2 regions of the Neoasaia chiangmaiensis genome follow, and region 2 is predicted to be linked to the other one. Evidence: predicted binding sites of a transcription regulator. Region 2 holds the regulator's gene; the other holds the start of a gene.
What was found. The regulator HrcA, encoded in region 2, represses chaperone genes, less so after heat shock. The targets are predictions, from matches to a motif close to GTTNGCACTCNCNNNNNGNGAGTGCNAAC.
Positions count from the first base shown of each region.

Region 1: a site for HrcA is predicted at 5,044-5,072, ahead of groES (co-chaperone GroES). Genes of this name have one in related genera too.

Region 1 is NZ_CP014691.1:720,974-733,286, forward strand. Features, by position in the region: gene A0U93_RS03430 (ATP-dependent DNA helicase) at 1-696, shown strand, start outside; gene A0U93_RS03435 (amidase) at 693-2,261, shown strand; gene A0U93_RS03440 (TlpA family protein disulfide reductase) at 2,267-2,821, opposite strand; gene groL (chaperonin GroEL) at 2,984-4,627, opposite strand; gene groES (co-chaperone GroES) at 4,675-4,965, opposite strand; gene A0U93_RS03455 (DUF4169 family protein) at 5,121-5,312, opposite strand; gene A0U93_RS03460 (dienelactone hydrolase family protein) at 5,354-6,043, shown strand; gene A0U93_RS03465 (hypothetical protein) at 6,093-6,413, shown strand; gene A0U93_RS03470 (efflux RND transporter permease subunit) at 6,410-9,487, opposite strand; gene A0U93_RS03475 (efflux RND transporter periplasmic adaptor subunit) at 9,477-10,676, opposite strand; gene A0U93_RS03480 (SDR family NAD(P)-dependent oxidoreductase) at 10,741-11,541, opposite strand; gene A0U93_RS03485 (S-methyl-5'-thioadenosine phosphorylase) at 11,562-12,313, opposite strand, start outside.
Region 2 is NZ_CP014691.1:1,683,445-1,695,757, forward strand. Features, by position in the region: gene pgm (phosphoglucomutase (alpha-D-glucose-1,6-bisphosphate-dependent)) at 1-1,577, shown strand, start outside; gene A0U93_RS07910 (LysR family transcriptional regulator) at 1,574-2,494, opposite strand; gene A0U93_RS07915 (alpha/beta fold hydrolase) at 2,596-3,447, shown strand; gene hrcA (heat-inducible transcriptional repressor HrcA) at 3,464-4,510, opposite strand; gene A0U93_RS07925 (MOSC domain-containing protein) at 4,666-5,484, shown strand; gene rph (ribonuclease PH) at 5,609-6,334, shown strand; gene rdgB (RdgB/HAM1 family non-canonical purine NTP pyrophosphatase) at 6,331-6,936, shown strand; one part of gene A0U93_RS07940 (IS630 family transposase) at 6,949-7,556, opposite strand; one part of gene A0U93_RS07940 (IS630 family transposase) at 7,556-7,895, opposite strand; gene A0U93_RS16165 (hypothetical protein) at 7,978-8,613, opposite strand; gene A0U93_RS07945 (glycosyltransferase family 61 protein) at 8,625-9,650, opposite strand; gene A0U93_RS07950 (ABC transporter permease) at 9,869-10,660, shown strand; gene A0U93_RS07955 (hypothetical protein) at 10,806-11,498, shown strand; gene A0U93_RS07960 (cation:proton antiporter) at 11,509-12,313, opposite strand, start outside.

The DNA of each region.
Region 1 (12,313 bases), 960 kb from region 2:
GAGGCCCGTCTGGGTGCCACGCATTTTCCGGCGCCCGCGCTTCGCGCCGCGCTGATGAGTCCGTTCGATTACGCACGACAGACCCGCGCCTATGTCGTCTCGGACCTGCCGCGTGACGACATCGACGCCCTCGCCGCTGCCTATCGCACCCTGTTCCTTGCCGCCAATGGGGGCGCCCTGGGATTGTTCACGGCTATCGCGCGCCTGCGCGCCGTGCACAAGCGCATCGCCGAACCGCTCGAAATGGCCGGCCTGCCTCTTTATGCACAGCATGTGGACGCCATGGACAACGCCACGCTGGTGGATGTCTTCAAGACCGAAATCGATTCATGCCTGCTCGGCACGGATGCCATGCGGGATGGCGTGGACGTTCCGGGCAACGCCCTGCGCATGGTCGTGTTCGAGCGCACCCCGTGGCCCCGCCCGGACATCCTGCATCGGGAGCGCCGCCTGCATCTGTCACATGGCGCACCGAACGAATACGATGATCGCCTCACACGCATGAAATTACGGCAGGCATTCGGGCGCCTCATTCGCAAAGCCACGGATCGTGGCGTTTTCGTCATGCTCGACCGGCGCATGCCGACCCGCCTCTTTTCGGCTTTCCCCGAAGGCGTCGACGTCCGGCGCCTGCCCTTTGACGAAGCGGTACGGGACATCGCCGCTTTCCTGCAATCCGGAGAAAACAACGCATGACAGCGTGGCAATGGTTACTGATCGGGTCCGCCCTTGCCACCACCACGGCAAGCGCCGCGCCAAACCCCACGATGCGGCATCGCACCCCGGCAAAGGCGGCGCACATCACCGCACCAGTAGCGGAAGACACGGCGTCCGAGCAGATCGCCCGGGTCCGCGCAGGCAGCCTGACGCCGGAAGCCCTGCTCGCACTCTATGCCGCGCAGATTCACCGGCACGACCCGAATCTTCATGCCATTCTCGGCCTGAACCGTCAGGCTGAAAGCGAGGCTGCTTCCGCCTCTCTCGCCGCGCCACTCTATGGCCTTCCGATCCTGATCAAGGACAATATCGACACCCGGGACTTTCTGCCGACCACGGCCGGCTCGCTGGCCCTGGCCGCCAATCTCGCCGGTCGTGACGCCGTCGTGGTCGATCGCCTCAGAAGCGGCGGCGCCGTGGTCCTGGGAAAAACCAATCTCTCCGAATGGGCCAATTTCCGTTCGGATCACGCCAGCAGCGGCTGGAGCGCTGTCGGCGGCCTGACGCTCAATCCATGGGATACGACCCGCTCGGCCTGCGGTTCCAGCGCGGGAAGTGCCGTGGCCGTGGCTGCCGGCTTCGCTGGCGCTGCCATCGGCACCGAAACCGATGGTTCGATTACATGCCCGGCCGCCACGAACGGGATTGTCGGCCTGAAGCCGACGGTCGGGCTCGTTTCACGCACCGGCATCGTCCCGATCTCTCCAGCGCAGGATACCGCAGGCCCCATGACGCGCGATGTGCGGGACGCCGCGCTGCTGCTGAGCGTCATGGCCGGAAGCGATCCGGCGGATCCAGCCACACACGATGCCGATCGTCATCGAACGGATTATACGCAGGTTCTGCAATCGAACGGCCTGCGTGGTGCCCGGATCGGCGTGCTGCGTTTTGCCTCGGGCACGGACCCGGCCGTCCATGCCCTTTTCGACAGGACGCTCGCGACACTGCGGGCGCAGGGCGCCATTCTTATCGATATTCCGGCCTTCGACCGCAAAAATCTCGACGCGCTTGAGATGGCGGCCATGTTGAGCGAATTTCGCGACAGCGTGAACGCCTATCTCGCGCATACGCCGCCGCGTGTTAAAACCCGCACACTTGCAGATCTTGTTGTCTTCAACCGCGATCATGCCGAACAGGAAATGCCCTGGTTCCAGCAGGAACTTTTCGAGCGCGCCTTAGTCGCACCGCCCCGTTCCGATGCGCATTATCTCGACGCTCGGAATCAGGCACGCCAGATCGCCGGCCCCGGCGGGATCGACGCCCTCTTGCATCGTGACAATCTGGAAGCCCTGATTGCACCCACGATCGGCCCTGCCTGGTCCAACGATCTGGTTAACGGCGATCGTCCCGGTGATGGCACGGGCGCCGGATCATTGGCGGCGATTGCGGGCTACCCCCACCTGACCGTTCCGATGGGTCAGGTAAAGGGTCTGCCGATCGGACTTTCCTTTATCGGAACGGCCTGGTCCGAAGGCACCCTGCTCCGGCTGGGCTATGCCTTCGAGCAGGCACGCGGCAAGTGGCACGCACCGCCCGGCTTCTAGCCGCCCTACCCGGCTTTCGCCGTTAGCGCCGTATCGATGGCCTTGACCAACTGGCTGAAATCCTCCGGCGTATACCCTTCCACCCGAAAAACGACCTTGCCGGTCTGGTCGACAACATAGGTCCGTGGAATGCCCCGCGTCGCGAATTGGGCATAGACATGCCGATCCGCATCCAGCCCCAATGGAAATGTGTAATCGGGATGTTTCTGGTGGAACGGACCGACCTTCGCTGCATCCTGCTCCCTGGCGATCGCCACGAAGGCAAAATCGGGCCTGTCCTTATACTTTTGCCAAATATCCTGTTGAATATGTGGCATTTCCATCTGGCATGGACCGCACCATGTCGCCCAGAAGTTGACGACGACGACCTTGCCCCTGGTCGCCACGGTCGAGAAATTACCGCCACCGAGTTCCGGCACCGAGAATTCGGGAAGCCTGTCACCGACCACGACATGGTCGTCCCCCGCCGCGACCGCCGGCCCCATCGAGACGCCCAGACCCGCCAGCAATGCCAGTAACGATCGGCGAAACCACCATGCTGTCTCGAAACGTCCGGTCATGTCCATCTCCCTGATTGATACCTGATCGTTACGATAAGATACGACACCCGAAGCCGATACAACGACAAAAGATCGTTTTTAGCCAAATTCACAAAAAAACCGCCCCGTCTTGCGACGGAGCGGCTTTCCTGCGGACCGAAAGAGCGGTTCGTGCGATCTGGATCAGAAATCCATGTCGCCCATGCCGCCCATGCCACCCGGGCCACCGGCCGGAGCAGCCTTCTTCTCGGGCTTCTCGGCAACCATGGCTTCCGTCGTAATCAACAGGCCGGCCACCGATGCCGCGTCCTGAAGTGCCGTCCGGACAACCTTGGTCGGATCGATGATACCGGCCACGACCAGATCCTTGTACTCACCCGTCTGGGCGTCGAAGCCCTGGTTGTACTCGTTGATCTCCAGAACCTTGCCGGCGATGACCGCACCGTCTTCACCCGCATTGAAGGCGATCTGGCGCAGCGGCGCCTGCAGGGCCTTGCGGATGATGTCCGCGCCGACGCGCTGGTCGTCGTTGTGGAACTCAAGGTGACCGAACGCCGTGGAAGCACGTGCCAGCGCGGTGCCGCCACCAGGAACGATGCCTTCCTCGACGGCTGCGCGCGTTGCATGCAGCGCATCGTCCACGCGGTCCTTGCGCTCCTTCACCTCGACTTCGGTGCTGCCACCGACGCGGATGACGGCCACGCCACCGGCGAGCTTCGCCAAACGCTCCTGCAACTTCTCGCGGTCGTAGTCCGAGGTGGTTTCCTCGATCTGCGCACGGATCTGGCTGCAACGGCCCTTGATATCGTCCGTCTGGCCTGCGCCCTCGACGATCGTGGTGTTCTCTTTCTCGATATGCACCTTCTTGGCGCGACCGAGCATGTCGAGCGTCACGGTCTCGAGCTTGATGCCGATGTCTTCGCTAATCACCTGGCCACCGGTCAGGATCGCGATATCTTCCAGCATCGCCTTGCGACGATCGCCGAAGCCCGGCGCCTTCACGGCTGCAATCTTCAGGCCGCCACGCAGCTTGTTGACGACCAGCGTCGCCAGCGCTTCGCCATCGACGTCTTCGGCCAGGATCATCAGCGGACGACCGGACTGCACGACGCTTTCCAGCAGCGGCAGCATCGGCTGCAGCGAGGACAGCTTCTTTTCATGGATCAGGATGTAGGGGTTATCCAGATCGGCCGTCATCTTTTCGGCATTCGTCACGAAATACGGCGAGATGTAGCCGCGATCGAACTGCATGCCCTCGACGACGTCGAGCTCGGTGTGGAGGCCCTTGGCTTCCTCGACCGTAATCACGCCTTCCGTGCCGACCTTCTGCATGGCGTCGGCGATCATCTTGCCGATTTCATGCTCGCCGTTCGCGGAGATCGTGCCAACCTGAGCCGTTTCGCCCGGCGTGGTGATCTTCTTGGTGTTCTTCTTGAGTTCCTCGACGACCACCGCAACGGCCTTGTCGATACCGCGCTTGAGGTCCATCGGGTTCATGCCGGCAGCAACCGCCTTGGCACCTTCGCGGATGATGGCCTGCGCCAGCACCGTCGCCGTCGTGGTGCCGTCACCGGCAATGTCGTTGGTCTTCGAGGCCACTTCGCGCACCATCTGGGCGCCCATGTTCTCGAACTTGTCAGCCAGTTCGATTTCCTTGGCGACCGACACACCGTCCTTGGTGATGCGCGGTGCGCCGAAGCTCTTGTCGAGAACGACGTTACGGCCCTTCGGACCCAGCGTCACCTTGACCGCGTCGGCCAGGATGTCGACGCCGCGCAGCATGCGCTGGCGAGCATCGGCACCGAATTTTACATCTTTGGCAGCCATTTGAATAACTCCGTTTGAGGTTCAGTTGCGATGATGGGCGGGCTTGTTCAGCCGATCACGCCCATGATGTCGCTTTCCTTCATGATCAGCAGCTCTTCGCCATTGATCTTCACCTCGGTGCCGGACCACTTGCCGAACAGCACGCGGTCGCCTGCCTTGACGTCCAGCGCCACGATCTGACCCTGCTCATTGCGAGCACCCGCGCCGACGGAGATGACTTCGCCTTCCATCGGCTTTTCCTTGGCGGTGTCCGGAATGATGATGCCGCCCGCGGTCTTCTCTTCGCCATTCAGGCGACGGACCACGACACGGTCGTGCAAAGGCCGAAAATTCGTCATAATGGATCGCTCCACAAATTGAGGCCGCGCCCTTATCGAAAGCGACGCCGCCGGTATGCGCCCGCTTAGCCGCAGCGCGTTAGCACTCCCCTACCGAGAGTGCCAACGGAGGTAGGACCGCCACCGCCCAACGTCAAGATGTGCGACCATGACAATTATTCTTTTTCCCGCTCCGGATTCAGCCGCGTCATCTCCAGCCGGGACGCCACACGCTCGGCTGCGGCTTCGTCCCGCAGGCGCTCCGCCTTCGTCCGCCCGGATAACGCGCGATTGGTCTGCGCCTGCGCGGCATCCATCCGGCGGATCGCACGTTTACGTTCACGACGCAGATTGACGATCTCACCCATAAGACGTTCCCTACTGCGACACGCTTTTGATGAAACAGAACATGGAGCCTTCCTTCATGGGACGCATGATCTCCCTGACAGCCGCCGATACCCACCATTTCGCGGCCTACGAGGCCGGGAACCCCGACAGTAAGCACGCGGTCGTCATCGTTCAGGAAATCTTCGGCCTGGCAGACCACATCAAGTCCGTCTGCGACGAGTTGGCAAGCCATCATGGCTATCACGTGATCGCGCCTGCCCTGTTCGATCGGGCGGAACGCGACGTCGTCCTGCCCTACGATCAGGCCGGAATGCAAAAAGGTCTGGCCTTGCGCGCGAAAATCCAGCCGGAAGATCTGCTCGCCGACGTCACGGCCTGTGCGCATGCGCTGAACAAGCATGGCCATGAGAAAGTCGGCATTCAGGGTTTCTGCTGGGGCGGCTTCGTCGCCTGGATCGCGGCAACACGGACGCGAGAATTTGCCGCGTCGGTCGCCTGGTATGGCGGCGGCATCGCGCAGGTCAGCCACGAAAAGCCGCATTGCCCCGTGCAGCTGCACTTCGGTGGAGAGGACGACCACATCCCCCACACGGACGTGCAAAAAATCCGCGCCGATCAGCCCGATGTGGAAATCTACGTCTATGACGACGCCGGCCATGGCTTCGGCTGCCCCGATCGGCCGAGCTTCAATCAGGCGGCCCGCGATCTGGCGCATGAGCGCACGATGGCTTTCTTCAAGAGTCATCTCTGAAGCTGGCGTAACGCCGAGATTCATCCATCACGATGAAAGAGTTATCGATATGGTTGCCAATCCCCTCGCTCCCAGCCCCGAGCGCGACGCGAAAATCCGCGCCAAGGCCAATGAGCTCTGGACCGCCGACGGCAAGCCCGATTGCGGTGCTACGGCTTACCACGAGCAGGCTTCGGAAATCATCGGCATGGAGGAGCACCCTCACGCCGGCGAGATTTCGGTCAATGACCTGCCGCCGCCGGATCGTGCTGACATTCAGGTCGAAAACGCCGAAATTCAGGAAAATCTCGGCGAATTTCCCGAGCGGCAGACCGATCAGGGCGATCATGCCCATTTTCCCGAAGCCAAGAACGAGCGTAACGCGTCCTAGGCGCCTCGCCGCGTCCTGAACAGCATGGCGTAGAGCGACGGAAGAACGAGAAGCGTCAATAACGTCGATGAGACAAGCCCGCCGATCACAACCGTCGCCAGCGGGCGCTCGACTTCCGCGCCCGCACTGCCCGAGAATGCCATCGGGAAAAAACCAAGGCTCGCCACGAGCGCCGTTCCCATGACCGGACGAAACCGGCTTCTGGCTGCATCGAAGGCTGCCTTGGCGGCATCTTCGCCCTGACGGCGCAAATCCTGTATCTGGCTCAGCAATACGACACCGTTCAGGATCGCAACGCCGAACAGCGCGATAAACCCGATACTTGCAGCAATGCTGAACGGTAACGCACGCAGGGTCAGCGCGACAACGCCTCCACTGGCCGCGACAGGCAGGTTGCAGAACACCAGCAGCGCGGCGCCAAACGATTCCAGCCCGATCACGAGCAGAACAAAAATAAGCGCCAAAGTGACGGGCAAGACGACCTCAAGACGATGCATGGCTGTCTGGAGGTTCCTGAACTGCCCTGCCCACGCCACACGATACCCTGCTGGCAGCTCAAGCTTTTGCTTGACAGCCGCCTGGGCTGCTCGAACGAATGAACTCGTATCCCTTCCCCGGACATTGGCCTGGACGATCACCCGACGTCTGATCCCGTCCCGGTCGATCCTCGGCGGCAAATCGACGACATGAATGTGGGCGACTGTCGACAACGGCACCATGCCGCGCCCGTCAACACGGCGCACCCATAATCGCCCGATACGATCCGGACTGGAGACGGCCTGCACAGGCCAGCGCACCTGAGTCGGAACGATGGCGTTGTTAACGACGATCGGTTTGCCGATATGGCCTCCAATCGCCTCGGTGACGTTCAGGATATCGGGAATAGCGACGCCGAGCCGGGCAGCCGCGTCACGGTCAGCGTCGATCTGGAGGAACGGGATCGTCCCCCCACCGCCCGCAACCGCAACATCGACCGCACCCGGTACATCGTTGATCGCCGCGATGGCATCATTCGCCAGATGCGTGAGCGTCGTCAGATCATCGCCATAGATGGAGAGGGCAACAGTCGAGCGCACGCCCGAAAGCAGATCGTCCATCCGCATTTCGATAGGCTGCGTCCATGAATATTGCGCATCGGGCAATTCATTGCGTAACGCAACGTCCATTTTCTCCAGCAGCTCCTGCTGTGTGGACGCTGTTCGCCATGTCGAACGCGGCTTGAGAAAAACAAACGTGTCCGTCTCGCTGGTTCCCATCGGATCGGTTGGAATGGCCGATGTCCCGGTATTGCTCATCACAATGCGCACTTCGGGAAAACGTCTGAGAATCTGCTCTTCGCGCATCACGGAATGCAGCACCGTCGGCAACGATGCGCTGGGCAGACGCGTGGACGTCACCAATAGCGAGCCTTCTTCGAGCGTCGGGACGAATTCACCCCCCAGTCGCATCGCCAGCACGACAGAAGATCCGAAGACGAGAACGGTTATGACCGCCAGGAACACGCCGTGCGCCTCGCTCCATCGCAGGGCCGGCTCGTAATAGCGACGGAGAAAGCCGACGATCCGCGTTTCCCGGTCGACTGGAGCGTCGCGCAACGCCCATGACACCAGGACCGGTACGCAGATCACCGCGTAAAACAGGGATACGACCAGCGCCATGATGATGGTCTGGGCCATCGGCCTGAACATTTTCCCTTCGACGCTCTGCAATGTCAGGATAGGCATATAGACGAGAATGATGACGCTGACGGCAAAGCAGACCGGCCGCATGACCGCACGCAGTGTCGCGACGGCCTGATTCTCAACACGCATTTCCGGATCGCGATGTGCCAGAAAATGCTCGACGATGACCAGCGAGCCATCGACGATCATCCCGAAGTCGATCGCGCCGAGGCTGAGCAGATTGGCGGATATCCCGAAAACCCGCATTCCGGCCATCGCGGCCAGCAGAGAGAACGGAATGACGGACACAATCACCATCGCAGCCCGCCAGTTACCGATAATAGCGATCAGGACCAGAAAAACCAGTCCGGCGCCGGTGACGAGATTCTCCTTCACCGTGTCGATCGTGCGATCCGTCAGGTCGGACCGACGATAGAGCGGGATGAGTTTGACCCCGGGCGGCAGCGATTGCCGGATCGACGGCAACGCCGCGTCGATATGTGACAGAACAGCGTTCGAACTTGCGCCGCTTTCCATCAGCACCACGCCATTGACGATCTCGCCCCGCCCATCCCGCGTGACCGCGCCGAGCCGCGTGCGTGGCGCAAGGGAAACAACGCCCAGATCGCGCAATCGCACAACCTGCCCGTTGACGCCCATCCTGACCGGAATCGCCCCAAAATCCGCCAGGCTTTGCACGCGCGCCCGCCCGACCACGATATTCTGCTCATCCTGCTGCCTGATCCAGCCGCCGCCAGCAGACGCATTATTTTCGTCGACTGCCTGATCGACAGCACTGACGGAGACATCGAATGCACGCATCCGTGCCGGGTCGAGCGTGACCTGATAGGTTTCCTCGGCCCCACCATTGACATTGACCGCCACGACACCCGGCACGAGACGCAGTTGCGGCGCGACGGTCCATGTCATGATGCGGTTGAGCGCCATGTCGTCGTAACCGCCGCCGACAATCTGGATCTGCATGATCTCGCCCATGCCGGTCGCCAGCGGCCCCATCGCGATCGAGAGATTGGGGATCGCGATCGCATCGCGCGCCTGCGTCAACCGCTGGGCGACACGCTCACGGTCGAGCAGAATATCGGTGCTGTCGTCGAACTGAATATAGACGACGGAAACCCCGGTTCGGGAAACCGAACGAAGGTCCACGATGCCGGGAATGCCTGTCATCGCCGTCTCAAGCGGGAAACTGAGTTGTTTCTCCACTTCTTCTGTTGCCAGACCGGGGGCCGTGACCGAAACGAAAACCTGTTTCGGCGAAATGTCGGGGACAGGTTCGACCGGCAAACCCGAAATCAGAAACAGCGATCCAATTGAAAAAGCGACGACTGCAAGGAAGATCGGAATTCGGCGACGCTGCACACCATGCCAGAAACCGGACATGTCAATCGGCATGCATGTCCGCCATCAACGCCATGGATTTAAGCGCGAAGCTGCCCACAGTCACAATCGGGTCGCCCGGATGCACGTCACCTTGGACGAGAACATCCGTGTCATCGCCAAGGCCGGTCTGCACGACATGCGGCTGGAACCTGTCCGACGCAATGCGAACATAGACGATGCTCTGCCCACCGACACGCTGCACCGCTGCGCGCGGCACGACGACACCAGACGCCTCCGATGTCGTCTGGAGCGTCGCGTCGAGCATCTCCCCCGGCCGCAAATTTCCTGTCGCATGATCGACAATCGCCACGACCCGCACAAGACCCGTAGCGGGATCAGCCTCGCCATCAATCGTCGCAATCGACACGATCAGCGGCTTGGCATCCTCATGTCCGGCGGGCCGCACGACGACACGCCCGCCGATCGCCAGCATGCCGGCGTCCTGTGGGAGCACCTGCGCCACGACCCAGACGCTGGAGAGATCGACCACGCTCAGCAGCGGATCGCCCGGCTTGATGTCATTGGCGACAGCCGTGTGGATCGATTGCACGACGCCATCCACGGGCGAGATCAGACTGGACACCTCGTCCCGGTCGATCCTTTCCGTAACGGAATTGAATTCTTCCTGAAATCGATGCTCGATCGTCCCGACATCCGCTTGCCGGGCGATGATCGTCTGCCTTGCTTCTTCCGCTACGGCACGCCGCCGCTGCACTTCACCGGTCGGGACGGACGTGCCGTCCAGCAGGCGACCGCGTCGATAGGCGATCTCTGCCTCCAGACTGGACGCCTTCGCGGCCGCAAGTGCGGCTTGCGCCTGAGCGTATTGAAGCTGGACCACATGCAACGCGTGATCGACATAATCCAGCAGGTGTTGGCCGGTATGAACATGCTCGCCGGGCGTCACCAGGACCTGCAACACCTTGCCCTCGCCCGCCGGGCGCAACGTGATCGACCGGCTCATATTGGCCGAGACGGTCCCCATGGCCGATATGGTGCCATGCAACGTTTTTTCCCGAGCAGGAACGATCCGTATGTCTTCATTATCCTGCGCCTTCGCTGACATCGTCAGCGGTGCGAGGGAAATCCCGGATTGTGCGAAGGAGCTGCGTACCGGAAGGAAGGCGGTAGTCGAAACGAACGCTGCCCATAAAATTCCGGCATGCCACGGATTTATGTAAGGGACTCGATATGACGGCATTATCAACTGACGTCGAGGGAACCCTGCCACCCTATCTCCAACGGCAAGTCAGAAAGAACGATGCCTACAGGATACCGCCCGAGATTGGCAAGGTGACACCGGTCATATAGCTGGAATCCTCGCCCATCAGGAACGAAACCACCCCCGGTATTTCGGAAATGTCACCAAGGCGGCGCATCGGCACGCTGCCGATCATCGCCTTGCTCACTTCCTCAGGGTCGGAGGAGAAGTACTGGGTTCCTGCCTTCGCCTGAAGCTCGACCTGCCGGTCCCACATAAAGCCCGGTCCCATCAAGGCGGGTGCAATGCCGTTCACACGGATATTGTGCGGCGCAAGATCCTTGGAGGCCGTCTGCGTCAGGCCCACGATACCGAACTTGGCGGCGGCATAGGCCCCCATGTTCGGCGGCCCCTGCAAGCCGGCCATGCTGGCCGTGTTGACGATACGCCCGAAACCATGGGCGACCATGCGTGCAGACACGGCGCGAAGCACATGAAAGGCGCCAATCAGATCGATCTGGATGACCTTGGCGAAATCCTCCGGCGAATAATCCTGAATCGGCGTGAAAGCGCCCTGGTAGCCGGCATTGTTGAACAACAACGCCACCGGTCCCAGCAATTCCTCTGCCCGCGCAACCGCGGCGTCGACACTGGCGAAGTCGGTGACGTCACATGTGGCGGTTTCCACTCTGGTGCCGAACGTCGCGACAGCGTCCTTCGCCTCGGCCAGTTTATCGGCGGCGATATCCAGCAGGACGATATCCGCACCGTCTTCGGCAAGGCGCCTGGCCGTCGCCAGACCGATATTGCCTGCCGCGCCCGTCACAAGGGCAACACGACCACTAAAACGCTTTTCGCCGCTCATTTCGGCTCCAGTCCACGGGGTTAACGATTAAGGACGCGTCCGGCCACGGCATCGAGCTTCGCCAGAAGCGCGGGATCGCGCGCGGCGGGAGCAGTGATAAGCGCGTGGTCGAGCGCACGGTCACAACCAGCGGGACATGGCGCGCGGCGCTGTCCCAGGGCCGGGATCACTGCCCGCACCAACGCACGAGCACGCTCGCTGTTGCGTTGCATGACCTGAACAACCGCATCGACCGTCACGCTGTCATGCTCGTCATGCCAGCAGTCGAAATCCGTCACCATGGCGACGCTGGCGTAGTCGATTTCCGCTTCACGCGCGAGTTTGGCCTCCGGCATGTTGGTCATCCCGATCACCGAGCAACCCCACTGACGATAGAGTTCACTCTCGGCGCGGGTGGAGAATTGCGGTCCTTCCATGACCAGATACGTCCCGCCCTTGCGGATGGAGATGTTCAGCAAATTCGCCTGCCGCATGACCTCGTCGCCGATTCGGGGACAGACCGGATCGGCCATCGCCACATGCGCCACGCAACCACGTGTGAAGAACGTCTTGTTGCGGGCGAAGGAACGGTCGATGAACTGGTCCACCAGGACGAAGCTGCCAGGCGGCAGGTCGTCGCGCAGCGAACCGACGGCCGAAAGCGACAGGATGTCAGTCACGCCCGAGCGTTTGAGCGCATCGATATTGGCACGGAAATTCAGTTCCGACGGGGGAATGGGATGCCCGCGACCGTGTCTCGGCAGGAAGACGCAGCGAACGCCATCCAGACGCC
Region 2 (12,313 bases):
TCGCCGCGTATTACGACCGCAAGCCGGACGCATCCGTCGCAGGACAGCGCGTATCCTTCGGCACGTCCGGCCATCGCGGTTCGTCGCTGCATACCAGCTTCAACGAGGACCATATCCTTGCCATCTGCGAGGCCATCGCGCGGCACCGCAAGGCGGAAGGCATCGACGGCCCGTTGTTCATCGGTATCGATTCGCATGCCCTGTCCGAACCGGCGCAGAAATCCGCCATCGAGGTCTTCGCGGCGCATGGGATCGAGGTCCGCATCGACGACAAGGGCGGCTACACCCCCACCCCGGTCATCTCCCATGCGATCCTGACCTATAACAAGGGGCGCACCGCCGGCCTGGCCGATGGCGTGGTGGTAACGCCGTCCCACAATCCGCCGACCGATGGCGGCTTCAAGTACAATCCGCCGAACGGCGGCCCGGCCGATACCGCCATCACCAAGGCGGTGCAGGACATGGCCAACGACTTCCTCGCCAATGGCCTGAAGGACGTCCGGCGCCTGCCCTATGAGGAAGCGAAGCAGGTATCGAGCATTCAGGGCTACGACTTCGTCACCCCCTATGTGGACGATCTCGAATCGGTCATCGACATGGCGGCCATCCGCGATGCGAAGGTGAAGATCGGCATCGATCCGCTGGGCGGCGCGGCGGTGGGTTACTGGCCGGCCATCATCGAACGCTACGGCCTGAACGCCACGGTGGTGAGCGACGAGGTCGACCCGACGTTCAGCTTTATGACGGCGGACTGGGACGGCCAGATCCGCATGGACTGCTCCTCCCCCTACGCGATGGCGCGGCTCATCAGGATGGGCGAGCAGTTCGACGTCGCCTTCGCCAACGATACGGATGCCGATCGCCATGGCATCGTGGCGCAGCCGGATGGCCTGTTGAACCCCAATCATTATCTGGCCGTCGCCGTCTCCTACCTCTTCCGCAACCGCCCGGAATGGAAAGCCGATCTGGGCGTGGGCAAGACTCTGGTGAGTTCGGGACTGATCGACCGCGTGACGGCCGATATGGGCCGGAAACTGGTGGAAGTGCCGGTCGGGCTGAAATGGTTCGTGCCGGGACTGATCGACGGCTCCCTCGGCTTCGGTGGCGAGGAAAGCGCGGGCGCGACGTTCCTGCGACGCGACGGCACCGTCTGGACGACGGACAAGGACGGCCTGATCCTCGGCCTGCTGGCCGCCGAGATCACCGCCAGGACCGGCAAGAACCCGAGCGCGCATTATCACGACATCATCGCCAGACTTGGCACGCCCTATTACGAGCGAATCGATGCGCCCGCCAACGCGGAGCAGAAAGCCAAACTCGGCAAGCTCGCGCCGGAACAGTTCCCGCTGGAGGAGCTGGCGGGCGAGAAGATCACCGCCAAGCTGACGAAGGCGCCGGGCAACGGCGCGGCAATCGGCGGATTGAAGGTGACGACCGAGAATGGCTGGTTCGCCGCGCGTCCGTCCGGGACGGAGGATGTCTACAAGATCTACGCCGAAAGCTTCAAAAGCCCCGAGCATCTGAAAGCCATTCAGGAGGAGGCGCAGGCCGCGATCTCGAAGGTCTTCGCCAGCTAGTCCCGCATGGGCTGCGGCGGCGCCATCCGCTGCCGTAGCCTCGGCGTCGCGAAATCGAGAAAACAACGCATTTTCAGCGGCATCTGCCCGCGTGGCACATGCAGCAGGCTGATCGGCACGGGCAATCGTTCGAAGGCTTCCAGAACGATGCGCAGGGCACCGTCGCGGACGGCCTGCGACACCTGATAATGCAGCAATTGCGCAAACCCGATGCCCCTGATGGCGGCGGACACGACGGCGTCCGTCGTCGTCACGGACAGTCGGGGCGTCACGCGCACGTCCGTTACACGCATCCGGCCCTTGCCGCGGAAACGCCAGATCGATGAGGACAGCGGCGTGTCCAGCCCGATGCACGGGAGTCCGGCCAGATCGTCCGGGGTCGCGGGCATGCCGCCATCGGCCAGCAGCGCGGGACTGGCGCACACCACCGCGCGCATCAGGCCGATGCGTGTCGCCACCATGGAACTGTCAGGCAGCGCGCCGATCCGCACCGCCATGTCCACATGCGCATCAACCAGATCCAGCGTGTGATCGACCAGGATCAGCCGAACGCGGATATCAGGGAACGCCGCCAGAAAATCCGCGACGACCGGCAGCACATGCAAACTCCCGAACATGACCGGCGCGGTGAGCACCAGCTCCCCTCTTGGCAGGGTGAACTCACCGGCCGCGGCCCGTTCGGCTTCCTCGACCTCATCCAGAATACGCCGTGCCGCCGCGACGTAGGCGATCCCGGCATCCGTCAGGGCGAGCCTGCGGGTGCTGCGCAGCAACAGATGCGTGCCAAGGCGCGCCTCCAGCGCCGAGATCTTCCGGCTCAACGTCGTCAACGGCACGTTGAGCCCGCGCCCGGCGGCGGAGAGACTGCCGGCATCCACGACTGTCACCAGCATCTTCATGGCATCGAGACGATCCATTCACTCTTCCATATTATGGTGGAATGCTTTCCGGAAATACCGGATTATGCCTGAACGCGACATGACGCAGGCTGCGTTTCCATACCGATGGAGACGACATCATGGCGCATCAGACCTTTCGAACCGTCGACGTGGACGGGCTGGACATCTTCTATCGCGAAGCGGGTAACGCCGCGAGACCGACGCTCCTGCTCCTGCATGGCTTCCCGACCGGCAGCTACATGTTCCGCGACCTGATCCCGCTGCTGGCGGACCGCTTCCACCTTGTGGCGCCCGACCTGCCGGGATTCGGCCTGTCGGCCATGCCGCCGCGCGCGCAGTTCAGCTACACGTTCGACAATCTGGCACGCGTCGTCTCACGCTTCACGGAGATCATCGGCCTCCAGCGTTTCGGGCTCTATATCTTCGATTACGGTGCGCCGACCGGCCTGCGCATGGCGTTGCGTCATCCCGAGCGGATCACCGGCATCGTCTCGCAGAATGGCAACGCCTATGAGGAAGGCCTGAGCGATGGCTGGGATCCCATTGCACGCTACTGGCGCGATCCGAACGACGCCAACCGCCAGGCGCTACGCACGTTCCTGACGCCGGATGCCATTCGCTGGCAATATGAACATGGCGTCCACGATATCGCGACCGTCTCGCCGGACGGATACACGCTCGATGCCGCCTTCATGGCGCGTCCGGGCGCGGATGAGATCCAGCTCGACCTCATGCTCGATTACGCCAGCAACGTGGCACTCTACCCCGATTTCCAGAACTATTTCCGGGTGCACCGCCCGCCGTTTCTGGCGATCTGGGGACGGAACGATCCGTTCTTCCTGCCCCCCGGTGCGGAAGCCTACCGTCGCGACCTGCCGGATGCCACCGTCCGGCTGCTCGACACCGGGCATTTCGCGCTGGAGACGCACGCGGAGACCATCGCCCGGGCGATCGGCGACAAATTCACATGACAGGGCCAGTCGGCACTCAGCCCAGCAGGCGACCGATCACCTGCGCCGTATAATCCACGACCGGCACGATGCGCCCATAATTCAGGCGCGTCGGGCCGATCACCCCGATCGCACCGACGATGCGCTGCGCCTCGTTACGCGCGGGCGCGACCACCATGGAGACGCCGGACATGCCGAACAGGCCGCTCTCCGCACCGATATAGATCCGCACGCCTTCCGAATCCTGCGCCAGTTGCAACAGGCGGAGCATCGTCTCCTGTGTTTCCAGCCGCTCGAACAGCATCTGGATCGTGGTCAGCCGTTCGATCTCCGTGATGTCGGTCAGCAGGTTCCCCTGACCGCGCAGGAATAGCGTGCCGTGGCTTTCGTCCCATGTCGCCAGACCGCTTTCGATGACGTTGGCGGCCAGCGCATCCAGTTCGTGACGGTCGGCCTGCATCTCCTCGGAAACGCGGGTGCGCAAGGCGGCCAGCGTCAGGTCCCCCAGACGGGCATTGAGGTAATTGCCCGCCTCCACCAGGGCGGAAGGCGGCACGCCCGGCGGCGTCTCGATCACGCGGTTCTCCACCTGCCCGTTCGCGCCGACGAGGATGACCAGAACGCGCGACGGGCCGAGCGCCACGAATTCGATATGCTTCAGGGCCGCATCGTTCTTGGGCGCCAGCACCAGCCCGGCCGCGGCGGAGAGGCCGGAGAGCATGGCGGATGCCTCGCCCAGCATGTCCTGCACGGAGCGCCCGCGCGGTTCGAGCCGCCGGGCGATCTGCTGGCGGTCATCCTCGCTAAGGCCACCGAACTGCAACAACCCGTCCACGAACAGGCGAACGCCTTTCTCGGTCGGCAGACGCCCGGCTGAGACGTGCGGGCTGAACAGGAGGCCGGCCTGCGTCAGATCCGCCATGACGTTTCGGATGGTGGCTGGCGAGAGGATGGGTGTCAGCCGCTGCGACAGGGTCCGGCTGCCGACGGGTTCGCCCGTCTCCACATACTGCTCCACGATCTCGCGAAGGATGGCGGCGGCGCGCGAATCCAGTCCGTGCGAAAGGCCGTTGAGATCGATCATGGCGTGGTTGCTCCCGCGACGGTGGCATTGCGACTGTTACACGATAATATAGGCGGCAATCCTGCCTTAAACGAGACGCGCGCCGGATCGTCTTGCGCGCCGATGCGTTCATCCCTGCTCTTCCCGCTTCATCCGCCTTCGTCGAGAGAGTTTTCATGCCACGCGTCGCGGCCGTTCATATCTATCCCGTCAAAAGCCTTCACCGAATTTCTCCCGACCATCTGGACCTGCGCCCCTGGGGGCCGGAAGGCGACCGGCGCTGGCTGGTGACCGACCCGGACGGCAACTTCATCTCCCAGCGCGAATGCAGCGCCATGGCGTTAATCACGCCGACCCCCACCGCCCTCGGCCTGACGCTCTCCCGCCGTGACATGGCGGATTGCGTGGTGCGACGACCCAACGACCATGCCCATCGGCGCCACGTGCGCGTCTGGGGCGACTGGATGGAAGCACGCGAGGCCAGCCAGCGGGCCGGAGAATGGCTGAGCGCGGCGCTGGGACGCCCCGCCCGCCTGGCCTACATGGACACGCCGGAAGCCGCGCGTATCCGCGATGTCGGCGGTCAGGCGAACCCGGTTTCCTTCGCGGACGAATACCCGATCCTGATCGCCAATGTGGCGTCGCTCGACGACCTCAACACCCGGCTGGACGAAAAGCTGCCGATGACACGCTTCCGCCCTAACATCGTGGCGGAGGATGCCGAGGCATGGGAGGAGGACGGCTGGCGACGCATCCGCATCGGCGAGGCGATCCTGCGCGTCGTCAGCCCCTGCGCGCGCTGCGGCATCACCTCGGTCGATCAGGAAACGGGCGAAATCCGTGACAGGAAGCAGCCGCTGGCCGCGCTGGCCAGCTTCCGTCGCGGACATGGCGGCGTGATGTTCGCGCAGAACGCCACCATCGAAACGCCGGGCCGAATCGCACCCGGCGATACCATCGAAATTCTCGAACGCGGTGAATCGAATCTGGGTTGATCGCTTCGGATATGGCAGGCCGATTCCAATCCACGAACTGTCCCGCTCGTTCCTCGACTGGACTGGCGGTTCCGGACGCGTGGCGTTAAGCGTGCCACACCTGACGAACCGACAAGGACCTTCCATGACCCGCCCTTCCGGCCGTGCCGCCGATGAAAACCGCGCCGTCAGCATCGAACTCGGCTACGCACGCCATGCCGAGGGTTCCGCGCTGATCCGGATGGGCGGGACGGAGGTGCTGTGCACGGCGTCGATCGAGTACCGCGTGCCGCCCTTCCTGCGGGGCAAGGGACAGGGCTGGATCACGGCGGAATATGGCATGCTGCCCCGTGCCACACATGCGCGCGGCAATCGGGAAGCCGCGAAGGGCAGGCAGTCCGGTCGCACGCACGAGATCCAGCGCCTGATCGCCCGGGCGCTGCGTGCTGCTGTCGATCTGAAGGCTTTGGGTGAAATGACGATCACGCTGGATTGCGATGTCCTGAACGCCGATGGCGGCACGCGCTGCGCCTCGATCACCGGCGCATGGGTGGCGCTCGCGGCGGCGCTCGACAAGCAGCAGAAGGCCGGCAAGCTGAAACGATCTCCCTTGATAGCGCAGATTGCGGCGATTTCCTGCGGTCTGACGGCCGCCGGGGCGGTACTGGATCTGGACTACATCGAGGACAGCAGTGCGCAGGCGGACGCCAATTTCGTTCTGACGGCCGAAGGCGGCATCGTCGAAATTCAGGGCACGGCGGAAACCGCCCCCTTCTCCGAGACGGCGTTCACCGAACTGCTGCGTCTGGCGCGATGCGGTACTGCCGCGCTTTTCGTGGCACAACGTCAGGCTCTGGAGGGCCTGTCATGAAGTCCGATCGTCGTCTGGCGCGTGGCGCGCGTATCGTCCTTGCCAGCCATAACAAGGGAAAGCTGGCCGAATTCGCCGCGCTGCTGAAGGAGAGCGGCATCACAGTCGTATCCGCCGCGGACATGAACCTGCCGGAACCCGACGAGACCGCGGACAGTTTCGAAGGCAACGCCGCGATCAAGGCGCTGGCGGCGGCAAGGGCGACCGGCCTGCCGGCACTGGCGGATGATTCCGGCTTCTGCGTTGCCGCGCTGGATGGCCGCCCCGGCGTCTATTCCGCACGATGGGGCGGCCCGGAACGGGATTTCGATGCCGCCATGGCGCGGGTGAATGTCGAGATCGGCACCGACCCCGACCGGCGCGCGGCATTCGTTGCCGTGCTTTGCCTCGCCTGGCCCGATGGCACGACGCATACGGTCGAGGGCCGTTGCGACGGCCACGCCGTCTGGCCGCCGCGCGGTGAGCATGGTCATGGCTACGATCCGATTTTCGTACCGGAAGGCGAGACGCGCTCATTCGCGGAGATGAGCGGCCCGGAGAAAAACGCCATCAGTCATCGTGGCCGGGCGCTGGAGCGGTTCCTTGCGGAGTGTGTCGCCTAGAGCCGTTCCACGTTAATCCGGTTCATATCCTGCTGCTTTGAAGAAATTGGTGCATTCGTCTGGTGTGAAGGCCTGAAGCACGTCTCCGACGGCATTCCAGAGTGCCGTGACGGTTCGTTCCGCCCTGCTGCGCAAAAGGGATTTGAGTTTGGAGAACGCCCTCTCGATCGGATTGAAGTCCGGGCTGTAGGGCGGCAGGAACACCATCGATGCTCCTGCCTGTTCGACGGCCCGACGGGCGCCCGGCATCCGGTGGGCGGGCAGGTTGTCGAGGATGACGATGTCGCCCGGTCGCAGGGCCGGCACGAGCACGCGCTCGACATAGGTCTGGAACACGGCACCGTTCATCGCCCCGTCATGCACAAAGGGTGCTGTCAGGCCCGTGGTGCGCAGCGCCCCGGTGAAGGTCGTCGTTTTCCAGTGCCCGTGAGGCACGCCCGAGCGGCATCGTTCGCCGCGCAAGGCGCGTCCCCGCAGCCTGGCCATCTTCGTCGACAGGCTGGTCTCGTCGATGAAGACCAGCCGCTCCGGGTCGAGATCGGGCTGCGCGTCAAACCAGTCCTCGCGCCGTTTCAGGACGTCGGGACGTTCCTGCTCCAGTGCATGGGCGGTCTTTTTTTGAACGTCCAGCCGCGCTGACGCAGCCACCGGCTGAGCATGCTGCGCCCGATCTCGACCGCATGCGCCTCGTGCAACCGCGCCGCCATCTCCACCCGCGTGATATCCCGGCGTGCTTCAATCAGCCCGAAGATGAAGGCCGCGTGGACATCCAGACGGGAGCCGCGCGGTTTGCCCTGACGGCGCGCCGTCCGCTCGCCCGTCTCGCGCTCTCGCCGCAGCCACCGGATCGCGGTAGCGATCCCGACATTGAACCGCGCCGCAGCCGCCCGGGCCGAAAGGCCGGACGCTCCCGCCGCCAGAACACGCACCCGCAGATCGTCACCATATGCCCAAGACATCGCCCTCTCCCTCAACAGAAAGGGTGAATCACAACCCACGCTCTTCGTCATCCCCCACGATTCATAGTTCAATGGACGCACTCTAAGAAATATTTTTTATACTTCTTCTGTCAAAATACTTACCACTCTCAAAAACTATTAAGCCATCATAAATATGAATGCCACAGAATTTTTCACTGAACGCATTTGGAGGAATATCTTGACCTGTGTGACACGCATGGAGTTCATCAATAAGAGATTTAGTATATTCAATGAATGTATTTTCTCTCAGCAAACCCCCTTCATAGTTTCTCCAATACGATGTATAAACGTCCTCTACGAAATATAAACCATTGTGTGATAAAGTTTTAGAAAATATTTCGAAGTTTTTTATTGTGTCATTCGGCATATGAGATCCATCATCTATTACTATATCAGGACAACCAAATTCTAAGAATAAATTCTCTCTAAAATGCTTGTCATCAATATTACCTTCTCGACAAAAAATTTGATTGCCATTATAGTCAGATTCTGTGATGCACACAATGATTGAAAACCCTCCTAAATATTTCCTCCACATTTCGGCTTGAGCTAAGGAATGATCGCCATCTATTATGAGAAATAATCTACACGGATTATTTTTATATTTGTGAAGGTACCTTTCGTAAATAGAAAAATACTGTGCGTTCTTTTCTATCTCGCCTATGGACACATTCTTAAAGGCTTCATAAAGACTCATTTTATATCCTATTATATTATAGATAGAATTTCTTCAGCTACCATTTTTGGATTCTCAATTACACTGTAGGAATTGAAGCCATTCCTATTCTCGAATTGCTGAGTTCCGGTCGTAGGAAAAAAATATCTACTGTTATTTTTCGCTATTTTATCGACAAGGAGGAAATTGCTATTGAGCAGATCGTTAGGAAGAATGCAAAAAATGTCATTTTCTCGCCCCGAGAAGGCGCTCACATGAAAAGCTGATGACGATGTTCCAATTACAACGCGCCTCTCTCGAAATAATTTTATCTGATCACTAAGAGAAAGAGTTTCTGGAGCCACAATATCTACATTGGCTCGCCTGAAAACATCAATGATCTCATTTTCATTTCCAATTTTTGTAACTCCTCCTCCCATAAGATGCTTACTCAGATAAACGGGGCGGTCAATATTATTTACCGTTGCGCCCTTCACCAATATATCACCGATACTTCGACACATTTGCCCATATACTCTATGAACATAATTTTGCTCTTCAAATGATGGTCGAGGAATTGTGATATGTTTAATTCTTACTGGTCTATCGAAGGTCGCCAGCTTGCTCTGGTTTATACCAACTGCATTCCAAAGTTGCATGCGATAATCAATATCAAACCAATTGCTGATTGGTCCATGACTATGGAAAATTACTGGCGAAGTAATATTTGTATATTCCAAGCACCACAATCTTGCTAATGAAGTAATTATAAAATGACCGAAATGATTTATTACCTGTCCGCCATAAATATAGTGATCCTCTGGCGCATACGGAATGTCATCGATCTTTAGTTCTGTCATTCCATTATCACATACAAGACGTCGATCAGGACCACGACAATACGCCGAAGCATCAATTAACGTACCATTTTTTGAAAAAATTCCCCAATGCCGATCGTGATCCAGATGTACTTTTTCGGCAAAAGGCACAAATATAACATCAAAGTGATCCTCCATTATAGGTAGTGACTGCACAAGATGACTTTTTCCCCATACTGTTTTAATATTACGAAGTATCATCTGATTTTCATTAATCTCTATGTTTAATAAGTTTCATCCCTTGTCATTCATAGACAGAGGGCATCGATCAGTCATGGCTATATCACATTGAGTTTGCTATCCAGTTCATTTAGCAAAAAAAGGGTAAGGCTTCTTTTCTGAGGCGAAAACTCTGCACTTAATCAGGAAGGTCAAGACGACCTTACATAACCAAGGAAAACAGAAGGTTAGATGTTTAAATGAGTTCTCCAAGAAAAATCTGGGCCTCTCTTCGATTACAGATAATTGTAATCAGCGCGCTCATGCTTCGGGAACTTCATACCCGCTTTGGTAGAGAAAACCTCGGATATCTGTGGATTATCGGAGAACCTATTCTATTCTGCGCGGGTGTTGCCATCGCTTGGACTGCCATACGCCCGGCACATGAACATGGATTGCAGACGACAGCAGTTGTTGTGACAGGATATGTACCACTTACAATGTGGCGCCATTGCCTGATGGTCTCAATAAGAGCCTTCGAAGCCAACGGCAGTCTTTTGTTTCACCGTCAGGTCACTCCATTGGATATCATTTTGTCTCGAAGCTTGCTAGAGATAAGCGGAACGCTAATAGCCGGCTTGATAGTGTGTTACGGGGCGATTTTACTTGGCTATATGCTCCCACCTCAAAATTGGGCGCTTTTGTACACAGGACTTATCTATCAATGCTTTTTTTCTTTTGCGACGGCGTTACTTGTCGCCTCTTTAAGCCAACGGTCGGAAATTGTAGAGAAATCAGTAAGTGTATTCTCTTATCTTTCTTTGCCTTTCTCAGGCGCCTTTTCCCTATGCAGTTGGCTTCCAGAACCTGCAAGAAAGTTTCTTCTATGGTCGCCATCCGTAAACAATATCGAAATGATTCGGGGGGGGCAATTTGGAGACACGATACACCCTTATTACAATATGCTATATGATGCATATATAACCTTCTTCCTTGTACTTATTGGCCTTTCCCTTACGTTGAGAGTTCGGAAATTTATAACAATACAGTGATTATTCACTATATTGTTATAACCTTCGATATCAGCAAGGAATGCGTTTGAGAAAAATTTCTTATGCTGGCGCTTTATTGCAGGGAGAACCTTTATAATAACCCTCGATCATTACAGTTGCCCATTGACCAGAGTAGCCATAAACCATGCGACTGACCCGATACCTGCCTGCCCTCTGCCTGATGACGCCCCTCGTCGCGCAGGCACAGATCACCCCGTCTTCCAGCGCGATCAATCTCGCGGGTTTCAACCTGCTGGAAACGCCGCAGGGGCACGCCGTTCTGGAACCATCCACGCAGGGGCGCGGCGGCACCATCGCATCGCCGGCAGGCGTGACGCTGGGCATGGATGCCGTGCGCTCCTCGAACTATCACACCGTGCGCCCGGCCATCGCGCTACAGGAGACGCAGCGTTTTCGTCCGCAGGATGGCGTGACGGTGTATGACGCGGCACTGCATCTGGATCGTCTTCCGCGCAGGGGCCACACGGTAATCGCCGAGATCACCGCCGACGACCAGCCGCGTCTGGAGCTGGCTGTCGAGGGCGATACGGTGATCGTCACGGATGCAATTCCCGGCGCGGCGCCGTTCAGGGCGGTGGGCGGCACGATCTCGCCATCACGCAATGTCGCCTACCGGATCGCGATCCTGCCGAATGGCGGTGTCGGCATCACGGTGAACGGCATCAAGGGGGTGTATGCACTACCGGTTCAGGAAGCGCTGAGCTTCCGCACGGGGCTGATGGTCAGCGACGACATCGGGCATCGTCCCGATATTGCTCAGGTCACCTTCATGCGGCTGACCAATACCCACCGCCCAACCATCGGCGGCACGATCTGATACCTGCGCCTCAGCCGGGGTAGAGTCGGCGCGCGACACGTTCCATCGTCAGACCCTGCACGACGATGGTGAACACGACGACGCCGTAACAGATGGGCAGAAGGAGGGCCCGCAGCTCCCCCGGCGGCAATCCCAACGCAAGTGAGACGGAAATACCGCCACGCAGGCCGCCCCAGGTCAGGACGCCCAGCATACGGCCACGGTCCCAATGCAGGAGATAGCCCGGCAGCGTCGAGAACAGCACGCTCAGGCAGCGTGCGCCCAATGACAAGGGGATGACGATCGCCGTCATCAGCATGGCCGTTCCGTCCGGCGTTACGTCCAGGATCTGCAGGCCGATCAGCAGGAACAACAATACGTTCAGCACCTCGTCGATCAGGTTCCAGGCCGAATCGAGTTCCCCGCGGGAAGCAGGCTCGACCGTCGCGCCATCGTTTCTGGCACCGAAGCACAGGCCCGCCACCACGACGGCGATCGGCCCGGACATGCCGAAGCGATTGGCCATGCTGAAAGTCCCCGTCGCGAGCGCGAGGGAAATCAGGAGATCGATATGCGCGTCGCGCTGGGCACGCAGAAGACGCAGGGCGATCCATCCGGTCACGGCACCCAGCAGGCCGCCGCCGATCGCTTCCCGGCAGAAGGCGACGGCCATGTCCGTCCAGACAAGATCGTGACGATCACCCGTCGCCAGACCGATCGTGACACCGAAGATCACGACGCCGACCCCGTCGTTGAACAGGCTTTCGCCGGCGAAAACAGCCTGTAACGGTCCCGGCAGCCCCAAACGCTTCAACATGCCCACGACCGAGACCGGG